4 regions of the Streptomyces sp. NPDC127106 genome follow, and region 2 is predicted to be linked to each of the others. Evidence: riboswitches for the same ligand, from Rfam matches in the RefSeq annotation. Region 2 holds a riboswitch; each other region holds the start of a gene.
What was found. A riboswitch is a leader RNA that binds a small molecule or an ion and turns the genes downstream of it on or off. The one in region 2 is predicted to bind cobalamin.
Positions count from the first base shown of each region.

Region 1: linked by a shared signal. The riboswitch ahead of metE (5-methyltetrahydropteroyltriglutamate--homocysteine S-methyltransferase) and the one ahead of ACFVGY_RS04040 (acyl-CoA thioesterase) in region 2 are both predicted to bind cobalamin.
Region 3: linked by a shared signal. The riboswitch ahead of ACFVGY_RS20255 (energy-coupling factor ABC transporter permease) and the one ahead of ACFVGY_RS04040 (acyl-CoA thioesterase) in region 2 are both predicted to bind cobalamin.
Region 4: linked by a shared signal. The riboswitch ahead of ACFVGY_RS09705 (ribonucleoside-diphosphate reductase subunit alpha) and the one ahead of ACFVGY_RS04040 (acyl-CoA thioesterase) in region 2 are both predicted to bind cobalamin.

Region 1 covers NZ_JBHXTC010000001.1:436,664-443,866, reverse strand. The annotation lists gene ACFVGY_RS01880 (hypothetical protein) at 1-118, shown strand, start outside; partial or broken gene ACFVGY_RS01875 (pirin family protein) at 379-525, shown strand; gene ACFVGY_RS01870 (hypothetical protein) at 615-1,010, shown strand; gene ACFVGY_RS01865 (tetratricopeptide repeat protein) at 1,606-4,701, shown strand; cobalamin riboswitch at 4,861-5,020, shown strand; gene metE (5-methyltetrahydropteroyltriglutamate--homocysteine S-methyltransferase) at 5,211-7,203, shown strand, end outside.
Region 2 covers NZ_JBHXTC010000002.1:306,841-314,043, reverse strand. The annotation lists gene rpmG (50S ribosomal protein L33) at 1-20, opposite strand, end outside; gene rpmB (50S ribosomal protein L28) at 91-327, shown strand; gene rpsN (30S ribosomal protein S14) at 327-632, shown strand; gene ACFVGY_RS04060 (hypothetical protein) at 613-801, opposite strand; gene ACFVGY_RS04055 (ABC transporter ATP-binding protein) at 961-1,836, opposite strand; gene ACFVGY_RS04050 (FecCD family ABC transporter permease) at 1,806-2,894, opposite strand; gene ACFVGY_RS04045 (ABC transporter substrate-binding protein) at 2,900-3,889, opposite strand; partial or broken gene ACFVGY_RS04040 (acyl-CoA thioesterase) at 4,161-4,571, opposite strand; cobalamin riboswitch at 4,640-4,865, opposite strand; gene ACFVGY_RS04035 (sigma-70 family RNA polymerase sigma factor) at 4,981-5,679, opposite strand; gene ACFVGY_RS04030 (hypothetical protein) at 5,814-6,599, opposite strand; gene ACFVGY_RS04025 (acyl-CoA dehydrogenase family protein) at 6,778-7,203, opposite strand, start outside.
Region 3 covers NZ_JBHXTC010000023.1:26,925-34,127, reverse strand. The annotation lists gene ACFVGY_RS20280 (L-serine ammonia-lyase) at 1-1,381, shown strand, start outside; gene ACFVGY_RS20275 (hypothetical protein) at 1,666-1,992, shown strand; gene ACFVGY_RS20270 (SsgA family sporulation/cell division regulator) at 2,067-2,474, shown strand; gene ACFVGY_RS20265 (hypothetical protein) at 2,600-3,130, shown strand; gene ACFVGY_RS20260 (flavodoxin family protein) at 3,200-3,955, opposite strand; cobalamin riboswitch at 4,262-4,460, shown strand; gene ACFVGY_RS20255 (energy-coupling factor ABC transporter permease) at 4,488-5,180, shown strand; gene ACFVGY_RS20250 (energy-coupling factor ABC transporter substrate-binding protein) at 5,186-5,548, shown strand; gene cbiQ (cobalt ECF transporter T component CbiQ) at 5,552-6,301, shown strand; gene ACFVGY_RS20240 (energy-coupling factor ABC transporter ATP-binding protein) at 6,298-7,119, shown strand; gene ACFVGY_RS20235 (PadR family transcriptional regulator) at 7,155-7,203, shown strand, end outside.
Region 4 covers NZ_JBHXTC010000007.1:65,376-72,578, reverse strand. The annotation lists gene ACFVGY_RS09710 (ribonucleotide-diphosphate reductase subunit beta) at 1-383, opposite strand, end outside; gene ACFVGY_RS09705 (ribonucleoside-diphosphate reductase subunit alpha) at 383-2,797, opposite strand; cobalamin riboswitch at 2,944-3,084, opposite strand; gene ACFVGY_RS09700 (GNAT family N-acetyltransferase) at 3,134-3,631, opposite strand; gene ACFVGY_RS09695 (Uma2 family endonuclease) at 3,710-4,294, shown strand; gene ACFVGY_RS09690 (YbdD/YjiX family protein) at 4,367-4,570, opposite strand; gene ACFVGY_RS09685 (carbon starvation CstA family protein) at 4,567-6,720, opposite strand; gene ACFVGY_RS09680 (GntR family transcriptional regulator) at 6,912-7,203, opposite strand, start outside.

The DNA.
Region 1 (7,203 bases), on a different contig from region 2:
CAGGTGTCGCTGGCCGTCCTTCCACTCCGCCGTGTACTCCCGCAGCTGCATGGGGCCGTACGTCGCGATGCGCTCGGCCTTGGCGTCGCGCCGCGGAGCAGCTTTCCTGGCCTTGTAGAGGGTGGTCAAACGGTTGATCGCCTCGTCCTCCCCCTCGGCCTGTCTGCCGCCGGCGTCCCTGTAACGGACCTTGTAGGGGTGGGGCACCTGGCCCACCGGGAGGGGGAGTGCTCGCACTCCTTGAAGAAGCTGCCCATGCCTCGCGGGAGCGTCTTGGCGGCCATCGTTGCGGCCTCCTCGGATTCCGATGCTGACAGTTTGCTGACCGTAGGCCATCCGGAACCCATTTGACCTGCGAAAACGTCGTGCTGCACCGAGATGTTCTGGAACTGGATCGGACGGTCGCACGACGAGATCGCGCAGGCCCGCGAAGACTGGATGGACGGGACGCGATTCGGCGAGGTGAAGGGCTACGACGGCCCTCCGATTCCATCCCCTGAGCTGCCTCCGACCCACCTGAAGCCCTGGCCTTCGCCGGGATCGCAGCCGCTCTCATCTGCTACTGCAGGATGGCGGCCTGACGGGCAGCGTTCGGAAATGGGACGATCCTCAGTGTGATCGGATGGATGCACCACACCCCGCGCTGGACGGTCATATGGGTCTGTGTCATCGCAGCGGCCCTGCTCTTCGTCGGCGCTTCCACGCACGTCACCGACTTCCTCAGCCACGGCCTACACTCCCACGACTGGGCACCGGGCTGGCTCAACCTCTACTGGTCCTCGCTTGCGCTGTTCGACACGCTCGCCGCCATGTTCCTCATCGGGGGAAAACGCCTAGGAGCCGACCTCGCCTGCGTCGTCATGGCGACCGACCTCGCCGCCAACTGGTACGCGACCTACGGCCTCCAGCACAGCAGCCTCGCCGCTCAGCCCGGCCTTCAACGACTGACCGTCTTCGCCGCACTCGTCCTGGGAACGACGCCGTTCATTCGACGGCGCCTCACCAATTGAGACGACGCCTAGGGTGGTCCTACTGGCTTTCCGGTCGGTCGGCTCAGGGGGCCGACCGGCAGACCAAGGGGGAGGACCGGGCTGGTCGAGGCGTCGGCGGCGTTCGCGGCGGCTGCGGGCGGTGCTGGCACCGGGCACGGGTGCGGACCCGGGAAGGGAGCGCGCACGGTGGGGAGGCATACGGCAGGCACGCTTCGAGAGCCTGTCGGAGAGCCTTGACGCCGGAGGACCAGGAGCGGGTGGCCGAGGAGCTGCGGGCGCTACTCGTCTTCGTCACCGGCCCGGACGGTGCCCCGGCCGCTGCCACCGGTAGGGCGGTGAACAGAGACGGAGGCACTGCGGTGACGGGTGTCGAGCGTACCGGCGGAAGGGTCGGTCGGGCCGCGCGAGCCGTGAACACCGGGGACACTGAGGCCAGCGGCCCGGGATCCCGAGCGATCAGCGGTATCGCCGACGCGTAGCCGTCGGGTGGGCATCGACTACGGAACAGCCGAGGGATCGGAGAGCGGTCATGGCCAAATGGCGCTGGGGCAGACGGCGTGACACGGGCGGGCGCACCATGGCACGGGGCACGGCCGTCGAAGGTCTGCGTGTGATGGGTGACATCTCTCCCCCAACGTCCGTGCAGCAGGTGGCGGGGAGCGGGAACGCCTTCGCGTACAACGGCGGCATAGCCGTCACGGGCATCTACAACGACAACTCCTCTGTTCTGCTGCCACCCGAGGTGTTACGTTCCGCGGCCAAGGTGAAGGCCCCTCGGGGGATGAACGACCTGCCTTACCTGCCCGCACACTTCGTCGGCCGAGAGTCCGAACTCGACGCCCTCGACGCCGCCTTGCGGTCGCCCGGTGAGGTGCACCTGCAAGCGGTCCACGGACTCGGCGGAGTCGGCAAGAGCGCTCTGGCGGCCCACTGGGCAGCCACCCGCTCCCGCTCCCGCGGGCTGAAGACGATCCGGTGGATCACCGCCGATGGTCCGGCCGGCGTCCAGCAGGGGTTGGCCGGACTGGCCATCGCCCTGCAGCCCGCCCTGGCCAAGGTGCTCACGGCGGAGGCCCTGGCCGAGTACGCCCTCCAATGGCTGGCGGGGCACAGCGGCTGGCTCCTGGTCCTGGACAACGTCAACGACCCGGCCGACATCGCCGCACTGCTCGCCCGCGCTCCCGGCGGCCGCTTCCTGATCACCAGCCGCCTCGCCACGACCTGGACCACCGCCACCACCGTCATCCGGCTCGACGTCCTGGCCCCGTCCGAGTCCCTCGCCCTGCTCCGCGACATCATCAACGCCGCCGGCCCCCGCGATCTCGACGGCGCTGCCGAATTGTGCGCCGAAATCGGCCATCTGCCCCTGGCGGTCCGCCAGGCCGCCGCCTACCTCGCCCAGAACCCCCTGCTCACCCCGCGCACCTACCTCGACCTCCTGCGTCAGGACCCGGCCGAAACGTTTCGGCGAGGAGAGGAAGGCCGCACTGCGGCCGAGCGCTCAGTCGCCCGCGTCTGGCGCGTGACGCTGGACCGTATCGGCGAACTCCAGCCGTCCGCCGTCGATGTCCTGCGCACCCTGGCCTGGTACGCACCCGACCGCATCCCCGCCCACCTCCTCGACGGTACGGCCGCGCCCCCCGACGTGGCCGGCGCGATCGGCGTCCTCAACGCCTACAGCATGATCAGTGTCGATCCGGCCGCCCGCACCCTCTCGGTGCATCGACTCGTGCAGGGTCTGGCCCGCACGCCCGACCCCGACGATCCGCACCGCGACCGGATCCTCGTCGAGGTGGCCCGCGTCCGCGCGACGTGCCTCCTGCAGGACGTCGTTCTGCCCACCTCCTGGCGGGATCCCGCCTCATGGCCCCTGTGGCGCAGCCTCCTCCCGCACATCGACGCCCTGGTCCAGAACGCGCCGGCCTCCGCCGACCTGCCCGCCACGGCGGATCTCCTCAACCACGCGGGGGGATACCTCCACGGCCAGGGGCTGGGCAACCGGGCCGTCCCGCACCTCGAGAGGGCACTCGCCTTCCGAGAACGAAATCTGGGGCCGCATCACCACCGCACCTCCGACTCCCTGAACAACCTCGCCGCCGCCCGCCAGGCGATCGGTGACCTGGCCGGGGCCATCGAGCTGTTCGAGCGGGCCCTCGCGGTGATCGAGCGGCACATGGGCGAGGACCATCCGCTCAGCGTCGGAACCCGGTCCAACCTCGCGGGGGTCGTCCTGGAATCCGGGGACGTGCGCCGGGCGACGGCCATGTTCGAGCAGGCCCTCGCCGACAGCGTCCGCCTGGGAGGCGAAGCGCACTACCTCTCCATCGTCGTCCGTAGCGGCTTGGCGACCGCCTACCTGGCGGGAGGGCACTTCGACCGAGCCGCCGCCCTGCAGGAGCGGACCGTCGCCATCAGCGCCCAAGTGCTGGGGGAAGAGCACCCCGACACCCTCGCCGCCCGTCTCATCCTCGCCCAGGCAACCCAGGCCGCGGGCGACCCGACCCGGGCCGTCCCGCTGTACGAGCGGCTCCGCCGCGAGCAGGTTCAGGTCCTGGGTGAGGACCACCCGTACGCCCTCGCCACCCACACCAACCTCGCCTCCGCCCACCAGGAGTCGGGAGACACGGCCCGCGCGATCGGCGAGTACGAGCATGCGGTCGAGGACCGGGCGCGCGCCCTGGGCGACGACCACCCTCACACCCTCGCCGCACGCGGCTACCTCGCCGATGCCTATGTCCAGGCCGGGGATACCAAGCGGGCGATCCCGCTCGGCAAGCAGGTACTCGAAAACCGGCTGAGGGTCCTGGGCGCGGATCATCCCGACACCCTCGCCGCCTATGAGAGTCTGGCCGGGGCCTACCGGGTGGCAGGAGACCTGGGCCAGGCAACCGTGCTCTGCGATCAGATCCTCGAAAGCCGGCTGCGTCTGCTCGGCGCAGACCACCCCGACACCCTCAACGCCCGCAGCAACCTTGCTCTCGTCCACATGGAGAGGGGAGATCCGGACAGGGCGATCCCCCTGTTCCAGCGGTCCCTTGCCGAGGGAGTGAGCACGCTGGGCGAGGACCACCCGCACATCCCCTCCGCCCGCCTCAACCTGGCGTCCGCCTACCTGGAGGCCGGTGAGCCGGCCCTGGCGATCCCCCTCCTGGAGCAGGCCCTCGCCGCATACGTCCGCACACTGGGCGAGGAGCATTTCCGGACCCTCAACGCCCTTCACGCCCTCGCTTCCGCCCACCGGGACGCGGGGAACACGGCCGAGGTAATCCCGCTGTACGAACGGATCCTCGCCTCCCACGGACGAACGCTGGGCAATGACGCCCCCCAGACCCTCACGTCGGCGGCCAACCTGGCTCTCGCCCACCTGGAGGCGGGAGACGCGGCACGCGCCCTCCCGCTGCTCAAGACGACCTTCCGCACCCAGAAGCGCACCCTCGGCCCGGGGCACGTCGATTCCCTCACCTCCGGCCACAACCTCGCCCAAGCCCACCACGCGGCGGGCGATCTGGGGAAAGCCATTCGTCTCTACCGGAGAGTCCTCTTCATGTGCGTTCCGCTGCTGGGTGAGGGCGACCCGTTGACGAGATCCACCCAAGCCCATCTGGCGGCAGCCTCCGCCGAAGCGGCAACTCGTCCGCCCAGGTCCGGGGGACGGGGCGCTGGCCGCCAAGCGGAAGATCACGGGCGGCCAGGTCGTGGACCGGGGTAGCAGCGGTAGGCGCAGGAGTTGGTCTCCCGGGTGACGGTGGAGACGGCCGTGGCGTCGGCGATGAGTCCGAATAGTGGGCAGGGGTCGTCGGTGAGCGGGCGGGCGGCCTAGGGTGGTCGGTGCAGCTGGTTCGCCCCGTCCGCCAGGCGGGATGCGTCGTAAGAGGGAACCCGGTGGGAATCCGGGACTGCCCCGCAGCGGTGAGCGGGAACGACCGCCGTCATACGCACTGGGACCGGAACCGGTCCTGGGAAGCGACGGCCAGTAGGTGTCCGCCGGGTACAGCGCCCGGCAGGCGTGCCCGCGAGTCCGAAGACCTGCCCGTTGCCCGCGCGCGGACCCATCCGCATGCGGAGATCCCGGTGACCTCGTGGGCGGGTCGGCGTACATGACGAGCGGCACGTGCGGGCGAACCCGCGACGTGGGCCGCCCGGTCCGTCGTTCCTTCGCGTCCGCGTCCGCGTCCCGTCGCCGGGGCGTCCTGGACACAACTCGCGAAGGAGAGTTCCGTGACAGCGAATCCCGCAGCCACGGCAGCACGAGCCACCGTGTACGGCTACCCCCGCCAGGGTCAGAACCGCGAACTGAAGAAGGCCGTGGAGGGCTACTGGAAGGGCCGCGTCACCGCCGACGGCCTCCGGGAGACCGCGGCCGGCCTGCGCCGTTCGAACTGGCAACAACTGGCCGAGGCCGGTGTCCACGAGGTGCCGACCGGTGACTTCTCGTACTACGACCACGTGCTGGACACCACCGTCATGGTCGGCGCCGTCCCCGAGCGGCACCGCACGGCCGTCGCCGCCGACGCCCTCGACGGCTACTTCGCGATGGCCCGCGGCACCCAGGACGTCGCACCGCTGGAGATGACCAAGTGGTTCGACACGAACTACCACTACCTGGTCCCCGAACTCGGCCCCGATACGGTCTTCACCGCGAACTCCGGCAGGCAGGTCGAAGAGCTGGGGGAAGCCCTCGCGCTCGGCCACGCCGCCCGCCCCGTCCTCGTCGGCCCGGTCACCTACCTGCTGCTCGCCAAGCCCGCTCCCGGCGTGGCGGCGGACTTCGAGCCGCTGACGCTGCTGGACCGGCTGCTCCCGGTCTACGCGGAGGTCCTCGCCGACCTGCGCGCGGCGGGGGCGGAGTGGGTGCAGCTCGACGAGCCCGCCCTGGTCCAGGACCGCACACCGGCCGAGCTGAACGCCGCCGCCCGCGCCTATCGCGAACTGGGCGGCGCCACCGACCGGCCGCAGTTGCTGGTCGCCTCCTACTTCGGGCGGCTGGGCGAGGCCCTGCCCGTCCTGGCCAAGGCGCCGGTCGAAGGCCTGGCACTCGACTTCACCGAGGCGGGCGGTGCGAACCTGGAGGACCTCGCGGCGGTCGGCGGTCTGCCCGGCAAGCGCCTGGTGGCCGGCGTCGTCAACGGCCGCAACATCTGGATCAACGACTACCGGAAGTCCCTGGCCACCCTGGGCACGCTCCTCGGCCTCGCCGCGCGCGTGGACGTCTCCGCGTCCTGCTCCCTCCTGCACGTCCCGCTGGACGCCGCCGCCGAGCGCGACGTCGACCCGCAGGTCCGCCGCTGGCTCGCCTTCGCCCGGCAGAAGACGCAGGAGATCTCCGTCCTGGCCCGGGGACTGGCCCAGGGCACGGACTCCATCGCGGCCGAACTCGCGGCGAACCGGGCCGACCTGGCCTCCCGTGCCGGATCCGCACTCACCCGTGACCCGGCCGTCCGGGCGCGCACCGCGGCCGTCACCGACGCCGACGGGCGCCGCGCGCAGCCGTACGCCGAGCGTGCCGTCGCCCAGCGGGCGCACCTGGGCCTGCCGCTGCTGCCGACCACCACGATCGGGTCGTTCCCGCAGACCGACGAACTGCGCACGGCCCGCGCGGACCTGCGGGCCGGCCGGATCGACACGGCGGGCTACGAGGCACGCATCAAGGGCGAGATCGAGGACGTGGTCTCCTTCCAGGAGAAGACCGGCCTCGACGTGCTGGTGCACGGCGAGCCCGAGCGCAACGACATGGTGCAGTACTTCGCCGAGCAGTTGACGGGCTACCTGGCCACCCGGCACGGCTGGGTCCAGTCGTACGGCACCCGCTACGTGCGCCCGCCGGTGCTGGCCGGCGACGTCTCCCGCCCCGAGCCCATGACCGTCCGCTGGACTTCGTACGCGCAGTCCCTGACGGCCAAGCCGGTCAAGGGCATGCTGACCGGGCCGGTCACCATGCTCGCGTGGTCCTTCGTACGGGACGACCAGCCGCTCGCCGAGACCGCCCGCCAGGTGGCGCTCGCCCTGCGGGACGAGGTGAACGACCTGGAGGCCGCCGGCACCTCCGTCATCCAGGTCGACGAGCCCGCCCTGCGCGAAACCCTGCCGCTGCGGGCCGCCGACCACGCCTCCTACCTGGCCTGGGCCACGGAGGCGTTCCGCCTCACGACCAGCGGGGTCCGGCCGGACACCCAGATCCACACCCACATGTGCTACGCGGAGTTCGGCGACG
Region 2 (7,203 bases):
CGTACTTCGTTGCGAGCCATGCCAGTACTATACGGGAATGGAAATCGTTTCCAATAACCACTCCCGTCCAGAGAGGGGCAGGTAGCACCCTTGTCCGCCCACTGCCAGCTGACCGGCGCCCAGCCGGGCTTCGGCCACAACATCTCCCACTCCCACCGGCGCACCTCCCGCCGCTTCGACCCCAACATCCAGCGCAAGCGCTACTGGCTGCCGAGCGAGGGGCGCCACGTCCGCCTGACCCTGAGCGCGAAGGCGATCAAGACCGTCGACGCCATCGGCATCGAGGCCGCGGTGGCCCGGATCCGCGCCCGGGGGGTGAAGGTCTGATGGCCAAGAAGAGCAAGATCGCGCAGAACGAGAAGCGCAAGGCGGTCGTCGAGCGGTACGCCGCGAGGCGCGCCGAGCTGAAGGAGGTCCTCCGGCGGCCTTCCTCGACGGAGGCCGAGCGGCGCGCGGCGCTGGCGGAGCTGCGCAAGCAGCCCCGCAACGCGAGCGCCACCCGGGTCCGCAACCGGGACAGCGTGGACGGCCGCCCCCGCGGGCACCTGCGGAAGTTCGGGCTCTCGCGCGTCCGCATGCGTGAGCAGGCACACGCCGGCTTCCTGCCCGGAGTCACCAAGTCCTCCTGGTAGCACCCGCATCTCCGGCGAGCGTCCCCGGGCCCACATCTCCGGCGGGGTGTGGGCCCGGGTGCCGCTCGCCCGTACCGATCTGCATGATCGCGGTGCCGAGCTCGACGTGCTCGGTGGTCGCGGCGAGGTAGCCGAGGATGCTCACGGCGTCGGGGCCGTACTCCTCCACGACGGGGAGGATCTCTTCGACGGGTTCTCCGCCGTCAGCCCAGGGCGAGCCCGAGACGCATGCGATGACTTCTCGTGTCCGGAGTTGGTCAGGAGAACGGGAGGGGGTCGAGGACCAGGCTGCTCGCGACGGGGAGCCGCGGGACCCGGCCGCGTTCCCTCAGCTCTTGCGAACGGCCTGTTCTCCAGCCTCCCGTGCTTCGCCGGTCGGCCGTTCGTGACCGGGCAGGACGCTGACGAAGGGCACTCCCGTGCGCGGATGCTCGATGACCTCGGCTTCGACTTCGTACACCTCGGACAGGAGGGGCCCGGTGAGGACCTCCTCGGGCTTGCCGGTGGCGACGATCCGACCGCCGGCCATGACGCAGATCCGGTCGCAGAAGGCCGCGGCGAGGTTCAGGTCGTGGAGGGCGACGACGGCGGTGACGCCGAGCCGGCGGACGAGCCTGAGGGCGTCGAGCTGGTGGCGCAGGTCCAGGTGGTTCGTCGGTTCGTCCAGGACCATGGTCCCCGTGCGCTGTGCCACGGCGCGGGCGATCAGGACCCGCTGTTTCTCCCCACCCGAGAGCCGGTCGAACGGAGCGTGGGCGAGGGCTTCGACGTGGAGTTCCGCCAGCGACCGCGTGATGACGTCCCGGTCGTCCGCGTCATCGCCCGCGAAGGCCCGCTTGTGCGGGGTGCGGCCCATGGCGACCACGTCGTACACGGTCAGTGCGAAGTCCCCAGACGTTTCCTGCAGTACGGCCGCGAGGCGCTGGGCGACCCGCTTGCCGGGCAACCGCCACACGTCCTCCCCGTCGAGCAGGATCCGGCCTGTGGTGGGGCGCAGCGCTCGGTAGAAGGTGCGCAGCAGGGTGGACTTGCCGGCGCCGTTGGGGCCGACCAGGCCCACCACCTCGCCGGGCGCCACGTGCAGTGACGCCTGGTCGACCAGGACCTTGCCGTTCACGACGACGCTGACGCCCTGGGCGTCGAGACGACCGGGTTCACCGGTGGACGGGTTGGTCACCGAGCGGCCTTTCGTCGCATCAGCCAGAGGAAGAACGGGCCGCCGACCAGGGCGGTGAGGATGCCGACCGGTATCTCTTCGGGGCTCATGAGCGTGCGCGCGGCAAGATCGGCGCTGATCAGGAATGCCGCTCCGAGGAGGGCTGCAGCGGGCAGGGCGCGGCGGTGGTCGGCGCCCACGAGCAGCCGCACCACGTGCGGCATGATCAGTCCGACGAATCCGATCTGCCCGCTGACCGCGACGATCGTACCGATCATCAGGGCCACCAAGGTGAACAGGGCGCCGCGGAAGCGGTGGACGTCCAGACCGAGAGCCGCTGCGGCTTCCTCGCCGGCGAGCAGGAGGTTGAGGGGACGGCAGACGCCGAGGAGGACGGCCGTACCGAGCAGGACCGCGCCGACGGGGATCCACACCGTGGTCCAGGTGGTGCCGGCCAGTCCGCCGAGCATCCAGCGCAGCGCGGACTGCGTCTTGTGCGGATCGTTCGAGGTGACGATCAGGAAGCTCGCCAGCGCAGACAGCACCTCCGCCGTGGCCACACCCGCCAGGACCAGCCGTACCGTCGTCATCCGCCCACCGGAGCGGGCGAGGAAATAGACGGCGACCAAGGCGGCCAGGGCGCCGCAGAACGCGGCCACCGGCAGGGTGAACAGCCCGAACACGGTCAGGTTCAGGACCAGGACGAGCACCGCGCCGACCGACGCACCCGAGGACACCCCGAGCAGCATCGGGTCGGCCAGCGGGTTGCGCACCAGGGCCTGGAGCGCCATCCCGGCCACCGACAGACCCGCACCCACCACGCCGGCCAGCAGTACGCGGGGCAGACGTACGTCGACGACGATCGTCTCGCGCACCGGGGTCCACGTCGGCTCGGCGAGCGCCGGGTGCACGCGGTGCAGCAGGATGCCCCACACCTGGTCGGCCGGGACGCTGATCGATCCCGCTGCGATCCCGGCCGTCGCGGCGCAGACCACCAGAACGCCGCAGAACGTCAGCACCAGGCCGTACGGGGTCCGGCGGCGACGCGCGGGGACGGGCCGGCTCTCCTCGCGAGGGCCGGCCTCCTCGGCCGCCGGGGCCTTCACCCCGGTCACCGGACGCGGCCCGGGTGCAGCTGCTTCGCCAGCGACTCCACGGCCGACGGCATCCGGACGCCGAGCACGGTGGAGGACAGCGGCAGGACCGCGAACCGCTGGTTCCTGATCGCTGGCACGTCCTTGAGCGCCGGGTTGGCCAGCAGGAACTTCTTCTTGTCCTCGACGGACTGGTCGCCGTAGTCGTAGATGACGATGGCCTCGGGGGAGCGCTGCGCGACCTGCTCGAACGAGACGTCGCCGAAGGCCTTGTCGAGGTCGGCGAAGAGGTTCACGCCGCCGGCCCGCCGGATCATCTCGTTGCCGATGCCTTTGCCACCGGCGGTGAACGCCGTCTTGTCGCCGCTGTCGTAGACGAACAGCTTGACCGGGGTGACACCGGTGAGCTGGGTTTCGACCGTGTCGAGGGTGGCGTGCAGCTTCCCCAGCCGCTCCTCCGCCCGCTCGGGCACACCGAAGATCTTGGCGAGGGTGCGGATCTCCTCGTCCATGGAGGCCACGGTCACCGGGCCGGTGGGGCACTCCTCGGTGTTGAGGTACGTGTTGATCCCGGCCTTGGTGAAGGCGGCCCGGCTGCGTCCTTCCTTCTCGTCGAAGGTGGAGGCCCACCCGCCGTAGACGAAGTCGGGCTCGGCCTCCAGGAGGACTTCGAAGGAGGGGTACTCCTTGGAGACGACCTTCACGCTGTCGTAGGCGGCCTGGTACTCGGGGAGGATCCGGTCGTCGAGATAGCCCGTGCCCACCATCGACTTCTCCAGGCCGAGCGACAGCAGGACCTCGGTCGCGTGCTGGTTCAGCGAGACGGCGCGCCGCGGCGGTCGCTGATAGGTGCTCTTCACCCCGCAGTTGTCGATCGTGACCGGAAACCCTTGGGCGGGCGCACCCGCCGACGAGGTGGCGGAGGGCGCGGTACCGCCTCCGCAGCCGGATATCAGCAAGGCCACGGCGAAGGCGGACAGCACGGACTTCGGATGGTTGCGGGGCATGGGTGGTCCTCTCACCGCAGATGGATCGGATGTTCTTCACACCTCGTCGAAGGCACGGGGCGAGCGAGGGTGTGCGGCCCGGTGCGTGGGAGTCCAGCCAGCCCCGGTACACCCCACTGCGACCGCTGCTGCACGCTGGATCGCCCAACGGGCTGCTGGACAGCGGGACGGCGTCCCCGCGCGACGGCGATGCCCTTGGAGGCGCGGGGCGTTCTCACCGGCTCCGGTGCGACGCGGCCTACGAGGGGATCGGGTGGGGGATGTCGAGGGCCGGGACGGGCCGCGGCCTGCCGTCCGCGTCTATCGCGACGAAGGTCATTCTCGCGGTCGCCACTTCGGCAGCGGGGCCCGACGCGTTCCAGCGTTCGGCGCGGACGCGTACGCCGACCGACATCGAGGTCCGGCCGGCGCGTTCCAGCTCGGCGTCGACACTGAGCAGGTCACCGGCGCGCACCGGCGCCAGGAAGGCCATCCGGTCCACGGCCACGGTGACGGCGGGGCCGTCGGCATGACGCCCGGCTGCGGCAGCGGCCGCGTCGTCGATGAGCTTCATCACCACGCCGCCGTGGATGGTTCCGTACAGGTTGGTGTCGTGCTCGCTCATGATGTGGGCGAGCGTCACCCGGGAATCGCCGGGGCCCTTGGCGGTGCACCCCACGGCGGTGGCAGTCTGGTCGGCCACGTCAACTCTCCTTCGCGAGTCGCGGCAGAAAGGCCCTGGAGATCGTCCTCCGGGACCCCGCATGCGCCTTCGGCATGCGGGCAACGGGCAGGTCTTCGGACTCGCGGGCACGCCTGCCGGTTTCCCGGCGGGCCCCTACTGGCCGTCGCTTCCCAGGACCGGTTCCGGTCCCAGTGCGTATGACGGCGGTCGTTCCCGCTCACCGCTGCGGGGCAGTCCCGGATTCCCACCGGGTTCCCTCTTACGACGCATCCCGCCTGGCGGACGGGGCGAACCAGCTGCGCTCACAGCCTACCCGTGACGAAGACACGCCCGGGGGCGGCACCGCATGCCAGCGGACCGAAGGGGTGTGGTGGACGGGGCGGGGCACGCGCACGCCGTGCCCCGCCCGCATCCCTCACCTCCTGGTTCAGGCGAGCAGTGCCACGGCCCGGAGGGCGGGAGCTGCCGGCACGGCAGCGCGGCGCCGCTGCGGTACGGGACGGTCCTGTTCTGCGGTGGGCACCTCGATGTCCGTGAGGAGCGCCATGAGCGAGGACCGGGCGCGGGCGACGCGGGAGCGCACCGTACCGATGGGGCATCCGATGGCGTCGGCCGCCTCGACGTAGGGCAGCCCCAGCAGTTGGGTGAGGATGAAGGCCTCGCGGCGTTCTTCCGGAATCGTCGCCAGGAGTTCGGCGAGGGCGATGCCGTCCTCGAACCCGGGGAGCCCCTGGGGCTGTGCTTGTTCGGCGGCGGTCTGCCAGTCGTGGCGGTCCGCCAGGCGTGGCCGGGCGGCGGAGCGGCGGAGGCTGTCCACGACGGTGCGGCGGGCAATGGACAGCAGCCAGGTGCGGGCGGAGGAGCGGCCCTCGAACCGGGGCAGCGCCTGGAGGGCCCGTACGAAGACGTCCTGGGTGAGGTCGTCGGCCGCCTGGGGGTCGGCGCTGAGGAACGCGACGTACCGCCAGACGTCGCGTTGGAGGGAGCGCACGAACCGGTCGGCCTTCTCGGGGTCGCCGTCACGTGCGGCGAGCGCGAGTCGTGTCACGGCCTCGTCGCTACTGGGGGTGTGCCTGGCCGTCTTCGGCTCGGCGGGATCCTGGCGGGTGCTCGGGGCAGGGGTCATCGCCACAAGGTCCTTACGCGTGTGGTGCCCGGCGTCGCAGTCGGCGGGCCGGTGGGGTGTACGGCCTGCCGGAGGGCATGGCCGATGCCCGAGGCTCGGCGGGGATCGCCCGCGCGTGCTCGGGGAGCCGGCTGTCAGATGACAGCGGTTCCCGCCGGCGGACCCCGTGAGGTGATGACGTTGATCAGGAAGAGCTGCCGCAGCGGGCTGCTGTGGCGCTCGCGGCGAGCGTGCAGCGGTGGCCGGTGCGGCACCCGCGTCGGGGCCAGGAGCAGCCGCAGCGGCGTCCAGAGCCATGCCGCGAAGGTGCGCAGGAGCCGGAAGGCGGCCTGTTCTCCGTAGGCGAGCCAGAGTCCGGCGATGACGGCGGCCAGCAGGTGCGCCGCCAGCATGCCGGACGGTGACATCGACATGCCGGCCATGGCGTGCGCGTCCGGCACGGGCGTACCCGCCGCGGCGTCGACCATGCCGTGGAGGGCGTGGGGGGCGTGTGCCCCTGCATCCGCCACTTCCGTGGTTCCGGGGGGCGGCTGCTGCACCTTGGCGCCGAGGCCGGCGTCGTCGACCAGGCGCGCGGCTTCGGACGCGGACAGTTCAGTGTCCCCGCACGTCAGGTACTGGGCCCACTCCTGCGCGAAGGACCGGCCGGACCGGAGCGGTTGGCCGAGGGACTGGACCAGGGAGAACCCCGCGTGCAGTGCGGCCTGGACGGCGATCGCCACCGTGGTGACGGCGAGGAGCCCGCGCTCGGTGCCGGCCAGGGACCAGGCGAGGGCGGACGTGCCGACGAGCGCGGCAGCCATGGCCCAGCCGGCTACGGGCGTTCCCGACATGAGCACGTGGCCGGTGGCCGCGAGCAGCACGCACAGGGCTGCGAACGTCGCAGCCCGTACGGCTCGGGAACAGTGGCCTGGTGTCATTGCGGGCTCATCCTCGCACCCTCGTCGAGCGCGTTGCACCGGGGTGCGGATGGTGTGAGTGGTTCCCGTCCGGTTTCCTGCTCCGGACGCGGGCGATGTGGTGCGGGCCATATCGGGACGGGGGAACTGGTCGCAGTGCTCGACCGACTGACTTCGCATCAGGCAGTTGCGGCGAACCTCAGGAGGAGATGGTTGTGCCGGCGGAGGAAGCAGCGACTGCTGCGCCGGGGAGAGACGAAACAGGCTGCGCGCCGTGGCCGCGAAGGACCCGGCGGGCCACGGAGGTGATGTGCAGTTCATCCGGGCCGTCGAGGATGCGGGCGGCACGTCCGCTGCGGAACAGCGCGGGAAGCGGGGTGTCCGGGCCGAGTCCGGCGGCGCCGTGGACCTGGATGGCGGAGTCGGTGACCTGCTGGAGCATCCGCGCCGCGGCGACCTTGGCGAGCCCGACCTCGACATGGGCGTCCTGCCCGGCGTCGATGAGGGCCACCGCCTCGTGGACCAGGGGGCGAGTGGTGCGCAGGGCGAGCAGGGCTTCGAAGACGTGCTGCTGGACCAGCTGGTGGTCGCCGAGCGGTCCGCGGGATCCGCTCCGGGTGGCGGC
Region 3 (7,203 bases), on a different contig from region 2:
GGCCATTTCGGTTTTCGATCTCTTCTCGATCGGCATCGGTCCGTCCAGCTCGCACACCGTGGGTCCGATGCGTGCCGCCCGCATGTTCGTGATGCGGCTGAAGAAGGACGGTGTGCTCGCGCAGACCGCCTCCGTCCGGGCGGAGCTGTACGGCTCGCTCGGCGCGACCGGCCACGGCCACGGCACCCCGAAGGCGGTGCTGCTCGGCCTGGAGGGGCACTCGCCGCGCACCGTGGACGTGGAGACGGCCGACGACGAGGTGGAGCGCATCCGGCAGACCGGCCGGCTGCGCCTGCTCGGCACGGAGATAGGAAGCGCGCACGAGATCGCGTTCGACGAGCCGAGCCAGCTGATCCTGCACCGCCGCCGGTCCCTGCCGTACCACGCGAACGGCATGACGCTCTTCGCGTACGACGCCTCGGGCGCCCCGCTGCTGGAGAAGACGTACTACTCGGTCGGCGGCGGCTTCGTGGTGGACGAGGACGCGGTCGGCGAGGACCGGATCAAGCTCGACGACACCGTGCTGAAGTACCCCTTCCGCTCCGGTGACGAGATGCTGCGCCTGGCCAAGGAGACGGGCCTGTCGATCTCCTCGCTGATGCTGGAGAACGAGAAGGCCTGGCGCACGGAGGAGGAGATCCGCGGGGGCCTGCTGGAGATCTGGCGGGTCATGCAGGCCTGCGTCGCCCGCGGCATGTCCCGCGAGGGCATCCTGCCGGGCGGCCTGCGGGTCAAGCGCCGCGCGGCGTCCACGGCGCGCCAGCTGCGCACCGAGGGCGACCCGATGCTGCACCGCAGCGAGTGGACGACGATCTACGCGATGGCGGTGAACGAGGAGAACGCGGCGGGCGGGCGCGTCGTCACGGCCCCGACGAACGGCGCGGCGGGCGTCCTCCCGGCCGTCCTGCACTACTACGTGAACTTCGTGCCCGGCGCGGACGAGGACGGCGTGGTCCGCTTCCTCCTCGCCGCGGGCGCGATCGGCATGCTGTTCAAGGAGAACGCCTCGATCTCCGGCGCCGAGGTCGGCTGCCAGGGCGAGGTCGGCTCCGCCTGCTCGATGGCGGCGGGCGCGCTGGCCGAGGTCCTCGGCGGCACCCCGGAGCAGGTCGAGAACGCGGCCGAGATCGGCATGGAGCACAACCTGGGCCTGACCTGCGACCCGGTCGGCGGCCTGGTCCAGATCCCGTGCATCGAGCGCAACGGCATGGCGGCGGTCAAGGCGGTCACGGCCGCGAAGATGGCCATGCGCGGCGACGGCAGCCACAAGGTCTCCCTGGACAAGGTCATCAAGACCATGAAGGAGACCGGCGCCGACATGAAGATCAAGTACAAGGAGACGGCCCGCGGCGGTCTCGCCGTCAACGTCATCGAATGCTGACCTGAACCGGTCTCCGTACACGCAGGACCCCGGGCGCCGCGGCGCCCGGGGTCCTGCGCATCTCCCCCCGGCCACTCACCCGACCTGCGGCAACCGTCCCGATTTTCCCGGGCGTTGAGGTTTGACGTGGATTGATCACGCTTCAGGGCGAACCGTGGGGGTCGGGGCTGGTACGGGAGGATCCCCGTGCGCAAGGGTGATCACGTGACGTCGCGGCCACACCCCCGGCGGCCGGCCAACCGCCGTGGACCGCAGCCCCTTCTCGTCGTACGGAGGACTTCACCATGGCAAGCACCCGCAGCGCCCGCGTGATCGCCGCTCTCGCCGCGCTCCCCCTCGCCGCCCTGCTCTGCTCGGGCACCGCCCAGGCCGACAGCGGCGCCGGTGCGGGGATCTCGTCGAACGCGGCCGCCGCCGAGATCATCGGCAGCGGCGTCTTCGGCGCCAACGCCGGCAACTCTTCCACCACCCAGCAGGTCTCCACCGGCTCCGGGGCGACGAACCAGAGCAACGGCGTCCAGCTGAACGGCACCGGCTCCGCCTCCGTCGGACAGTCCAACGGGAACGTGCCGGTCTTCGTCGAGCCGGCTCCCGTCGAGCCCGCTCCGTAGCCGCCCGGTGACCCTGCGGGTCCGCCCTCCGGCCGGGGGGCGGGCCCGCTCCCGTCAAGAGAGGGGCGCCGGCCGTGGCAGTCATCGAGCACCGCGTCCTCCCCGTCCGACTGGAGGCCGCGCCCGAGCCCGTGGCGCTGCAGGCGGCCTTCACGTACCGCTCCGACCGGCCCTACGAGCTGACCCTCGACTTTCAGGGGGCGGGCCGGCACCTGGCGCGCTGGGTGTTCTCCCGGGACCTCCTGCTCGACGGGGAGGCGCGGGCCACCGGCGCGGGCGACATCCGGGTCTGGCCCCGCCGGCACCGCAGCGAGCCCCGCGTGTACCTCGCCTTCAGCAACGGCGAGCGCGGCTGTGTGGTCTCCGCCCGGGCCAAGGACGTCCGGGTGCTGTGCCGGCGACTGGTCGGGCTGGTGCCCCGGGGCGAGGAGCAGCGGCACTACGATCTCGACTCCGAGCTGGAGGGTCTTTTGACCCGATGACTCACTGGATCAGCCATTTCAGCTGATTGAGAAATTTGAGTGGTTTTGCTGCAACCATGGGCGCGCAGGCGGTGTCTCCGGGAGTGACACCACCAGTCCCCGTCTCTCGAGAAATGGGGGACGTCATGAACCACCTCCGCCGCCGGCAGACCGTGGCCCTGGCCACCGGAGCTCTGCTCACCGCCGGAATCGCCCTCGCCGCGCCCGCCTCCACCGCCCCGGCGCCGGCCGCCGCGGCCGCCGGGCGCACCGCCGTCCCGCACGTCGTGAACGCCCGCTGGGCCGGGCACTGCGCGTACGACCGGATCGTCATCGACCTGCGGGGCCGCGTCCCCGACGTCGAGGTCACCCGCGTCCCGCGGCTGTACCGGGACGGCTCCGGCGCGCCCGTCCCGCTCGCCGGGAAGTACTTCCTGCAGATCCGCCTGCACCCCGCCGACGCGCACCTGCGATCCGGTGAGAGCACCTACCGCGGGCCGAAGCTCGCCAGGATCGACCTGCCCGCGCTGAAGGGCTTCGCCATGACGGGCGACTTCGAGGGGTACGTCACCTTCGGCGCCGCCTTCGACAAGAAGCCGTCCTACACGTCGTTCACCCTGCGCTCGCCCGACCGGTTCGTGCTGGACGTCGCGCACCGGAACGTGTGCTGCGGCTGAACCGCGGCACGGACGGGCGCCCGTGGCACGGCTCCCCCGCCCGGGCGCCGGAGCGCCCGGCGGGGGCGGTCAGCGGTGCTCGGGGTTGGGGAAGTCGAAGCGGCAGCCGGCGTCCCACTCGGAGCGCTGGTTGCCGTGGGCGGGAACCCCGCCGGAGCGCTTGAGCAGGGCGGCCAGGTGCATCAGGTTCCAGGACATGAACGTCGTGTTCCGGTTGGTGAAGTCGTTCTCCGGCCCGCCCGAGCCCGGGTCGAGGTACGAGGGCCCGGGCCCCGCCTCGCCGATCCAGCCGGCGTCGGCCTGCGGCGGGACGGTGTACCCGAGGTGCTGGAGGCTGTACAGGACGTTCATGGCGCAGTGCTTCACGCCGTCCTCGTTGCCCGTGATCAGCGCCCCGCCGACCCGCCCGTAGTAGGCGTACTGGCCCCGCTCGTTCAGGATCGACGAGCAGGCGTAGAGGCGCTCGATGACCTGCTTCATCACGGAGCTGTTGTCGCCGAGCCAGATCGGTCCGCACAGCACGAGGATGTCGGCGGCCATGATCTGGCTGTACAGGACGGGCCACTGGTCGGTTTCCCAGCCGTGCTCGGTCATGTCCGGCCAGACCCCGGTGGCGATGTCGTGGTCGACGGCGCGGATCAGCGAGGTCCGGGTGCCGGCCGCCTCCATCACGGCGCGGCTCCGCGTGATCAGGCCCTCCGTGTTGCTGGTCTCGGGCGAGCGCTTGAGCGTGCAGTTGACGTAGACGGCGGTCAGGTCGGAGTAGTCGAACGCCCCGGCGTTCGCCCCCGGCTGCGGTGTCGCGGTGTCGTGTTCTGCGGCCACCCTCCCAGCCTGCGGGCGCGCCGTACGCTCCGGCGACCGGAAGGCACCCGTCTGGGGGCCCGACCGCGGCAGCCGCGCCCGCCGCGCACCGCGCACGCCCGGGCGCCGCCGGTTGAAGCGCGGGAGCGGAAGAGCGCCGCAGCGCGCGCCGGTCCGCCGTGGCAGCGGCCCGGCGCCGGAACTTCCTTGGCCCCGCCGCGGTTTCGCCGACCCACCCGGAGCGCGCCGGCCCGCCACCGGCCCGAAGCGGAATCCCCCGGCCCAACCAGCCTCCCAGGTCCGGGTTGTTACGCGTCCACGGGCGGATTAGGGTCATCAGGCCTTGGTGTACGGGAAACCGGTGGAAGACCGGTGCGGCCCTCGCCACTGTGAACGGGAAGTCCGGCTCCACTCCTGCGGGAAAGCCACTGGGCGGCGCGGGGAGGGACCCGCACCGCCCGGGAAGGCGGAGCCAGGGCATCAGTACCCGTGAGCCAGGAGACCGGCCAAGGCGCGTTGTCCATCCACGAGGTGCTGGAGAGGTCTCCCACTCATGCATATAGCCGAGGGGTTTCTGCCCCCTTTGCACGCGGCCGCCTGGGGCGCCGCGTCCGCTCCCTTCGTCGTCCACGGGGTACGGGCCCTCACCCGCGAGGTGAAGGCCAACCCGGAGAGCACCCTCCTGCTCGGCGCGTCCGGAGCGTTCACCTTCGTCCTGTCCGCACTGAAGATCCCTTCGGTGACGGGCAGCTGCTCCCACCCCACCGGAACCGGGCTCGGCGCGATCCTGTTCCGGCCGCCCATCATGGCGGTGCTCGGCACGATCACCCTCCTCTTCCAGGCCCTGCTGCTCGCGCACGGCGGGCTGACCACCCTCGGTGCCAACGTCTTCTCCATGGCCATCGCCGGGCCGTGGTCGGGGTACTGCATCTACCTGCTGCTGCGGCGCTCCCACGTCCCGCTGATGGTGTCCGTGTTCTTCGGCGCCTTCTTCGCCGACCTCGTCACCTACTGCGTGACCTCCGTGCAGCTGGCGCTGGCCTTCCCGGACCCGGGCACGGGCTTCTCGGGCGCGCTCGCGAAGTTCGGCGGCATCTTCGCGGTCACCCAGATCCCGCTCGCCGTGAGCGAGGGCCTGCTCACGGTCCTGGTGATGCGGCTGCTGATGCAGTCCAGCAAGTCCGACCTGGTACGGCTGGGCGTCGCCAAGCTCGCCGGCCGCCCCGAGCAGAAGACGGCGGTGTGACGCGCATGAACCTGAGCCGGAACGCGAAGATCAACGGTCTGCTGCTGCTCCTGGTGGCGGCGCTGGCCGTGCTGCCCCTGGCCCTGGGCCTCGGCGAGGGCAAGGAGGAGCCGTTCACGGGCGCCGACGCGCAGGCGGAGGCGGCCATCAGCGAGCTGAAGCCGGATTACGAGCCCTGGTTCTCCCCGCTGTACGAGCCCCCGTCCGGGGAGGTCGAGTCCGCTCTGTTCGCCCTCCAGGCGGCGCTGGGCGCGGGCGTGCTCGCGTACTACTTCGGCGTCCGCAGGGGCCGCCGCCAGGGCGCGGCCGCCGCGGCGGCGGGGACGTCCCCCGCCGACTCCGCGCCGGTACCCGCCACGGAGTCGTAGCCGGTGCTGCCCATCGACGTGGCCGCGCACAGCAGCCGCTGGCGGGGCCGCCATCCGCTGGAGAAGGCGCTGCTCGGGCTGGGCCTGACGGTCAGCGCGCTGTGCCTGCCGGCGTGGCCCGGCGGACCGCTCGTGGCCGCCGCGACCCTCGCCGTGCTCCTCGGGCCGGCCGGGGTCGCCGGGCGGCAGCTGTGGCGGGCCTTCCGGATCCCGCTGGGGTTCTGCTTCACCGGGGCGCTGCCGCTGCTGGTGGCGGTCGGCGGCCCGGCCGGTCCGGTGTCGATGGCCCCGGGCGGACCGCGGCTCGCCGCCGAGCTGCTGCTGCGGACGTCGGCGGCCTCGCTCGGGGTGCTGCTGTTCGCGTTCACCACGCCGGTGTCGGACGTCCTGCCCCGGCTGGTCCGGGCCGGGGTGCCGGCGCCGGTGGTGGACGTGGCGCTGGTCATGTACCGGATCGGCTTCCTGCTGCTCGACTCCCTCGCCCAGGTGCGGCGCGCGCAGGCGGCCCGCCTGGGGCAGGCGGGCCGGGCGGCGGCATGGCGCTCGGTGGCCGGGCTCGCCGCCACCTCGTTCGTACGGGCCTTCGACCGCGCGGCGCGCCTCCAGTCGGGCCTGGCCGGGCGCGGCTACGACGGCGCACTGCGGGTGCTCGTCCCCGAGGCGACCCTGTCGTGGCGCTTCCTCGCGGCCTCGGCGGTCCTGCTCACGGCCGTGGCCGTGCTGACACTCACCCTGAAGGGGCTCTACCTTTGAACCCGTTGGTGGAACTGGCCGGCGCCGGTTATGCGTACGAGGACGGCCCGGCGGTGCTGACCGGCGTGGACTTCGCCATCGCCGAGGGCCGGGCGCTGGTCCTGCTCGGCCGCAACGGCAGCGGCAAGACCACGCTGATGCGGCTGCTCAGCGGCGGCCTGCGGCCCGGCTCGGGCGAACTGCGGCTGGACGGGACGCCGGTCGGGTACGACCGGGCGGGCCTGACCCGGCTGCGGACGGCGGTCCAGCTGGTGGTCCAGGACCCGGACGACCAGCTCTTCGCCGCCTCGGTGGAGCAGGACGTGTCCTTCGGCCCCATGAACCTCGGCCTGTCCGCCGAGGAGGTGCGGGCCCGGGTGGACTCCGCCCTGGCCGCGCTCGACATCACCGGGCTGCGGGACCGCCCGACGCACCTGCTCTCGTACGGGCAGCGCAAGCGCGCGGCGATCGCGGGCGCGGTGGCGATGGCCCCGCGCGTGCTGATCCTCGACGAGCCGACGGCCGGACTCGACCCGGACGGGCAGGAGCGGCTGCTGGACACCCTGGCGGGGCTGCGCTCGCGCGGCACCACGGTGGTGATGGCCACGCACGACGTCGACCTGGCGGTGCGCTGGGCCGACGACGCGGCGGTCCTCACCCCGTCCGGGATCCGCTTCGGCCCGGCCGCGCGGCTGCTGGCCGACCCGGGCCTGCTCGCCTCGGCCGGCCTGCGCCAGGCCTGGTCGCCGGCCGTGGCGTCCCTGCTGCGGGCGCGGAACCTGCTGGGCCCGGACGCCCCGGGGCCGGGCACCCCCGAGGCCCTGGCCGCCTGGCACTAGTCGGCGACGGCGTGCGGCGAACCTAGGATGACGGCATGTCGCTGCCGCACGCCATCCTCACCGCCCTGCTCGAAAAGCCCTCGT
Region 4 (7,203 bases), on a different contig from region 2:
GCCGCCGCGCGGTCGTCCGGGTCGGGCAGGTAGGTGTCCAGCAGCGTCAGGTAGAACTGGACGTGCACGGCCTCCTCGAACAGCTGGCGCGACAGGTACAGGCGCGCCTCCGGGGAGTTGATGTGCTTGTACAGCGTCAGGACCAGGTTGTTCGCCACGATCGAGTCGCCCGTCGCGAAGAACGCGACCAGCCGGCCGATCATGTGCTGCTCGGCGGGCGTCAGCTTCGCCAGGTCGGCCACGTCCGAGTGGAGGTCGACCTCCTCCACCGTCCACGTGTTCTTGATCGCGTCCCGGTAGCGCTCGTAGAAGTCCGGGTAGCGCATCGGGCGGAGCGTCAGCTCGAAGCCCGGGTCGAGGAGGTTCTTGTCGGGGGTGGGCATTACTGGCAGGCCTCGCAGGACTCGGGGTTCTCAAGGGAGCAGGCCAGCGCCTCGGCGTCGAGGGCCTGCGGGAGGGGCGTGGCGGAAGCCGGGACGGCGGCACCGCCGGACGCGGCGCGGGCGATCTTCGTCGCCGGACGCGAGCGCAGGTAGTACGTGGTCTTCAGACCCTGCTTCCAGGCGTACGCGTACATCGACGACAGCTTGCCGATGGTCGGCGTCTCCATGAACAGGTTCAGCGACTGCGACTGGTCCAGGTACGGCGTACGGGCCGCCGCCATGTCGATCAGGCCGCGCTGCGGGATCTCCCACGCCGTGCGGTACAGCTCGCGGACCTCGGCCGGGATCCAGTTGAAGCCCTGGACGGAGCCGGAGGAGTCGCGCAGCGCCTCGCGGGTCTGGGCGTCCCACACGCCGAGCTTCTTCAGGTCCTCCACCAGGTAGCCGTTGACCTGGAGGAACTCACCCGACAGCGTCTCGCGCTTGAACAGGTTGGAGACCTGCGGCTCGATGCACTCGTACACGCCCGCGATCGAGGCGATCGTCGCGGTCGGCGCGATGGCCAACAGCAGCGAGTTGCGCATGCCGGTGGTCGCGATCCGGGCGCGCAGCGCGTCCCAGCGCTCCGGCCAGGTCAGCTCGACGCCGTAGTGGTCGGGGTGCAGCACGCCCTGGGCGGTACGGGTCTGCTCCCAGGCCGGGAGGGTGCCGTGCTTCTCGGCGAGGTCGGCGGAGGCCTCGTACGCGGCGAGCATGATCCGCTCGGCGATCTTCGTGGAGAGGGCCTTGGCCTCGGCGGAGTCGAAGGGCAGGCGCAGCTTGAAGAAGACGTCCTGGAGGCCCATCGCGCCCAGGCCCACCGGGCGCCACTTGCCGTTGGAGCGGCCGGCCTCCTCGGTCGGGTAGAAGTTGATGTCCACGACCCGGTCGAGGAAGGTCACGGCGGTGCGGACGGTCTCGTCCAGGCGCTCCCAGTCCATCGCCCCCTCCCCGCCGCCGGCTCCTGCCAGCACGAACGCGCCGAGGTTGACCGAGCCGAGGTTGCAGACGGCCGTCTCGCCGTCGTTGGTGACCTCGATGATCTCGGTGCACAGGTTGGAGGAGTGGACGACCGTGCCCGGCAGGGCGGTCTGGTTCGCGGTCCGGTTGGAGGCGTCCTTGAACGTCATCCAGCCCTGGCCGGTCTGCGCGAGGGTGCGCATCATGCGGCCGTACAGCTCGCGGGCCGGCATGGTCTTCTTGGCCAGGCCCGCCTGCTCGGCCTTGACGTAGGCGGCGTCGAACTCGTCGCCGTACAGGTCGACCAGCTCGGGCACGTCGGCCGGGGAGAACAGCGACCACTCGCCGTCGGAGTTCACGCGGCGCATGAACTCGTCGGGGATCCAGTGCGCCAGGTTCAGGTTGTGCGTACGCCGGGCGTCCTCACCGGTGTTGTCGCGCAGCTCCAGGAACTCCTCGATGTCCGCGTGCCAGGTCTCCAGGTAGACGGCGGCGGCGCCCTTGCGGCGGCCGCCCTGGTTCACGGCGGCGACGGAGGCGTCGAGGGTCTTCAGGAACGGGACGATGCCGTTGGAGTGGCCGTTGGTGCCGCGGATCAGCGAACCGCGGGCGCGGATGCGGGAGTACGACAGCCCGATGCCGCCGGCGTGCTTCGACAGGCGCGCGACCTGGTGGTAGCGGTTGTAGATCGAGTCGAGCTCGTCCAGCGGGGAGTCCAGCAGGTAGCAGGAGGACATCTGCGGGTGCCGGGTGCCGGAGTTGAAGAGCGTGGGGGAGGACGGCAGGTAGTCCAGGCGGCTCATCAGCCGGTACAGCGAGGCGACTTCCTCGACGGCCTCGATGCCGTCGTTCTCGGCCAGACCGCAGGCCACGCGCAGCATGAAGTGCTGCGGCGTCTCGATGACCTGGCGGGTGATCGGGTGGCGCAGCAGGTAGCGGCTGTGCAGGGTGCGCAGGCCGAAGAAGCCGAAGCGGTCGTCGGCGCCCTCGCCGAGGGTGTGCTCGACCAGCGCGTCGAGGCGGGTGGCGTGCAGCCGGACGAACTCGGCGGTGCGGTCCGCGATCAGGCCCTCGCGGTGGCCGACCTCGACCGAGGCGGAGAAGGACGTGGCGCCCTGGCCCGCGGCCTCCTCGGCGACGGTGATCGTCAGCAGCCGGGCGGCGAGCCGGGAGTACGCCGGGTCCTCGGAGATCAGACCGGCCGCGGCCTCGGTGGCCAGCCCGCGCAGTTCGGCCTCGTCGGCAGCGGCGCTGCGGCCGCGCAGGGCGGCGGCGGCGACCCGGCCCGGGTCGGTGTCGGGAAGGTCGGCGGTCAGCTCGGTGAGGGTGCGCAGCAGCGCGGCCCCGGGGCCCCCCTCAGTTCCGTTGTCGGACGGGTCGGACTCGGCGCGCGGTGCGGAAGGCGCGATGGTCACGGGGGGAGCTCTCCCTCGCTCGGCTCCGGGACGGCGGCGGTGCGGGCGCGAGCGGGCGCGCGCGGGCAAGGGGCCCCGAGGGCAGCACCGCGCGACGTCCGCAGGCCCTACCGCGAGGCCCGGACGTGGTCGGCACCCGGTTCGGTCGAGCCGGGCGCGCCGTCGGCAGGTCGTCGGACTTCGGTGACACCGATGGGTGTACTTCATACCGTTGCGGGACAGTTCCGGATTCGCACCGGATTCCCCTGCGGCGACAGCGAGGACGAGCATACATGTGGGGGGAGGTTTCTGTGCGACCCCCTAGATGTTGTGTCCGGCCCTTTGCTGAGCGTGGCCTCACAGCTCCAGTCGGTAGGTGAGCAGGGTCAGTGCGGGGATCGGGGACCAGTCCAGTTCCGGGGTGCGGACGAAGCCCAGGCGGGCGTAGATCCGCTGGGCGCCGCGCATCGCCGGCTGGGTGGACAGGGTCAGCGCGGTGACCCCGTCGAGGGCGCGGGCCCGCTCGATGCACGCCCGTACGAGGGCCTCCCCGACGCCCGTGCCGCGCGCCTCGGGCGCCACGGCCAGCATGCGGAACTCGGCCTCGTGCGGCCCGGCGACGTCGGCGAGCGGGCTCCCGGGCGGGGCGAAGGTCACCCCGCCGAGCATCTCCCCGTTCCGTACGGCGACCAGCACCTCGCCGGCGGCGGCCCGGCCGGCCACGTCGCGCAGGACGTTCAGGTAGGTGTCGTCCTCGTTCTGGTCGAGCAGCCCGTCCCCGGTGTAGGCCTGCCCGGTGATCTCTCCCAGCCGTTCGTACTCGGCGGTCGCGGCACTGCGGATGTCGAAGTCCATGCTGCCGAGTGTGCCGGACGGGGGCCGCCGCCCGGCGCTATCGTCGGGAGCAGCACCGTCGAGAAAGGCGAGCGAGGCATGACCGTGATGACCGACCGGCCCCACATGCTGACCGACGAATTCGAGGCCCTCGCGCGCATAGGCGCTCGGGAGATCGAGGGACTGCGGCTGGAATTCATCGACGGTGTCATCAGGAGCAAGGCCATGCCGGACGGGGACCACGGGCGGATCATCCAGTGGCTCACGCGGATCTGTATCCAGCACCAGCCCGAACTCTGGCTGCACCAGGGAATGGGGATCAAGGCGCAGGAGTACCGGACCGGGCGGGCGATCCCTGATGCCGTACTGGCACATGAGGACGCTTTCGTGGGGCAGGGCGACTGGGCTGACGCCGAGCCGATCCTCATGGCCGTCGAGGTGACATCCTGGGATTCGGACACCCACCGGCGTGACCACGTCGAGAAGCCGCGGGCCTACGCGGAAACGGGCATCCCTGTCTATCTGCTCATCGACAGGGCCAAGTGCGAGGTCTCCGTCTACAGCCAGCCGAACGGCCGCCGGTACGAGAACGTTCACATCGTGCCGTACGGGTCGGACATCGTCCTCCCGGAGCCCGTCGGCATCACCCTCCAGACAGAGGTCCTCAAGGACTGGGTGCGCTGACAGTCGGCTGTACGCGCGAGGGGCCCTGCCGAATACGGCGGGGCCCCTGTACGTGCGCCGGTGCGGCAGCGCTCAGCAGCAGCGGAAGCCCTCGCGGGGGTCCGCCTCGCGGGCGTCGGTGCGGGTGCGTTCGAAGGCGCGGCGGGTCATGACCTCGGCGTCCGGGTCGTGGGAGCGGGCGTGCGCGACGTACCGGTCGTACGCCGCCTCGCCGGAGAACTCCCGTACGTAGAACCGCGCCTTCGCCAGCGCGCCGCGCACCCCGCCGCCGCTCACGCCACGGGCTCCTTCGCGCGGCCGCCGCCCGAGTCGAGGCCGGCGGCGGCGAGTTCGGCCCGCTCCTCCGGCGTCGCGATGAGCCCGGCGGGGGCGAGGATCTTCGACTCGGTCCACGGGACCTCGGTCAGCCGGACCGTCTCGGGGCTGCGGACGGCCCGGAGGCAGGTGCGGGCCGCGTCCAGCAGCACGATGATGATCAGGACGGCGAACAGCCCGGCCAGGACGCCGTCGACGGTGGCGTTGGTGACCACCGTGTGCATCTCGTCCATGTTCTTCGCGGGTGCGAGCACCTTCCCCGCGTCGATGCCGTCCTGGTACTTGTCGCGCTGGGCGAAGAAGCCGACCTTCACGTCGTCCGAGAAGATCTTCTGCCAGCTCGCGGTGAGGGTGACGGCCACGTCCCACACCAGCGGGACGCCGGTCACCCAGGCCCACTTGAGTCGCCCGGACTTGACCAGCAGGGTCGTGCAGACGGCCAGGGCCACCGCCGCGAGCAGCTGGTTCGCGATGCCGAACAGCGGGAAGAGCTGGTTGATGCCGCCCAGCGGGTCCTTGACGCCGACCCACAGGAAGTAGCCCCAGCCGCCCACGACGAGGGCGCTGGCCAGCCAGACGCCGGGCTTCCAGCTGACGTCCTTGAAGGACTTGTGCACGTTGCCGAGGGTGTCCTGGAGCATGAACCGGCCGACGCGGGTGCCCGCGTCCAGCGTGGTCAGGATGAACAGCGCCTCGAACATGATGGCGAAGTGGTACCAGAAGGCCTTCATGCCCGCACCGCCGACGACGGCCGAGAAGATCTCCGACATTCCGAGTGCGAAGGTCGGTGCGCCGCCCGTACGGGACAGCAGGGTGGCCTCCTCGACGTCCTTCGCGGCCTGGGCGAGGAACTCCGGCGAGACGGAGAAGCCGAAGTTCGTGACCGCCTCCGAGGCGGTCTGGACGGTCGTGCCGACGACCCCGCCGGGGGAGTTGACCGCGAAGAACAGGCCGGGCTCGATGATGCACGCGCAGATCATCGCCATCACCGCGACGAACGACTCGGTCAGCATGGAGCCGTAGCCGATGACCCGGACCTGGGTCTCCTTCTGGATCATCTTCGGGGTGGTGCCCGAGGAGACCAGGGAGTGGAAGCCGGACAGTGCGCCGCAGGCGATGGTGATGAAGACGAACGGGAACATCGACCCGGCGAAGACCGGGCCGTCCCCGCGGGCGGCGAAGTCGGTGACCGAGGGCATCTTCAGCGTCGGCATGGCGATGACGACGCCCAGGGCGAGCATCGCGATCGTGCCGATCTTCATGAAGGTGGAGAGGTAGTCGCGGGGCGCGAGCAGCATCCACACCGGCAGCACCGAGGCGATGAAGCCGTACGCGACCATCCAGATGATCAGCGTCTCCTTCTCCAGGGTGAAGGTGGCGGCCAGCGAGGACTCGGCGACCCAGCCGCCGGCGACGATGGCGAGCAGCAGCAGGGCCACGCCGATGACGGAGACCTCGGTGACCCGGCCCGGCCGCAGCACGCGCAGGTAGAAGCCCATGAACAGGGCGATCGGAATGGTCATGCCGATGGAGAACACGCCCCAGGGCGAGTGCGCCAGCGCGTTGACGATCACCAGGGCGAGCACCGCCAGCAGGATGATCATGATGGCGAACACGGCGACGAGGGCGGCGGCTCCGCCCACGGGGCCGATCTCGTCCCGGGCCATCTGGCCGAGCGAGCGGCCGTCGCGCCGGGTGGAGAAGAACAGGGTGACCATGTCCTGGACGGCACCCGCGAAGATGACGCCGGCGACGATCCAGATGGTGCCGGGCAGGTAGCCCATCTGCGCGGCGAGCACCGGGCCGACGAGCGGTCCGGCACCGGCGACGGCGGCGAAGTGGTGGCCGAACAGCACTCGGCGGTCGGTCGGGTGGAAGTCGACACCGTTGTCAAGGCGTTCGGCGGGCGTGGCCCGGGTCTTGTCGACCCGCAGGACCCGGTGCGCGATGAAGCGCGCGTAGAAGCGGTAGCCGATGGCGTACGAGCCGAGTGCGGCGGCGAGCAGCCAGGCGGCGGAGATCTCCTCGCCGCGGGAGAGCGCGAGCACGGCCCAGCCGATGGCCCCGATGAGGGCGACGAGCACCCACACGGCGATCGACTTCGGGGTCATGCGGCCTGATGCGGAAGGCGAGTCCGGTGTCGTTCCCGAACTCGCCGCGTCCCGTTGGGTGTCTGTTGCTTCCGGTTCCGGCATGATCCTCGTCCCCTCGTTGATCATCTGCGCAAGCGCAGGGAATCTACGGGGGCCGACCGCTGAACGTAAGCCCCCGTCCGTATAGCGGAACGAGAGTCAACTACGGATCAGACGGCGGGGCGCTGGAGTCGGGCAACGAACTTGTATCGATCTCCGCGGTAGACCGACCGCACCCACTCGACCGGCTCCCCGTCGGCGTCCAGGGAGTGCCGGGAGAGCATCAGCATCGGCAGGCCGACGTCCGTGCCGAGCAGCCCGGCCTCGCGGGGGGTGGCCAGCGAGGTCTCGATGGTCTCCTCGGCCTCGGCGAGCCGCACCCCGTACACCTCGGCGAGGGCGGTGTAGAGCGAGGTGTACTTGGCCAGGGAGCGGCGCAGGGCGGGGAAGCGCTTGGCCGAC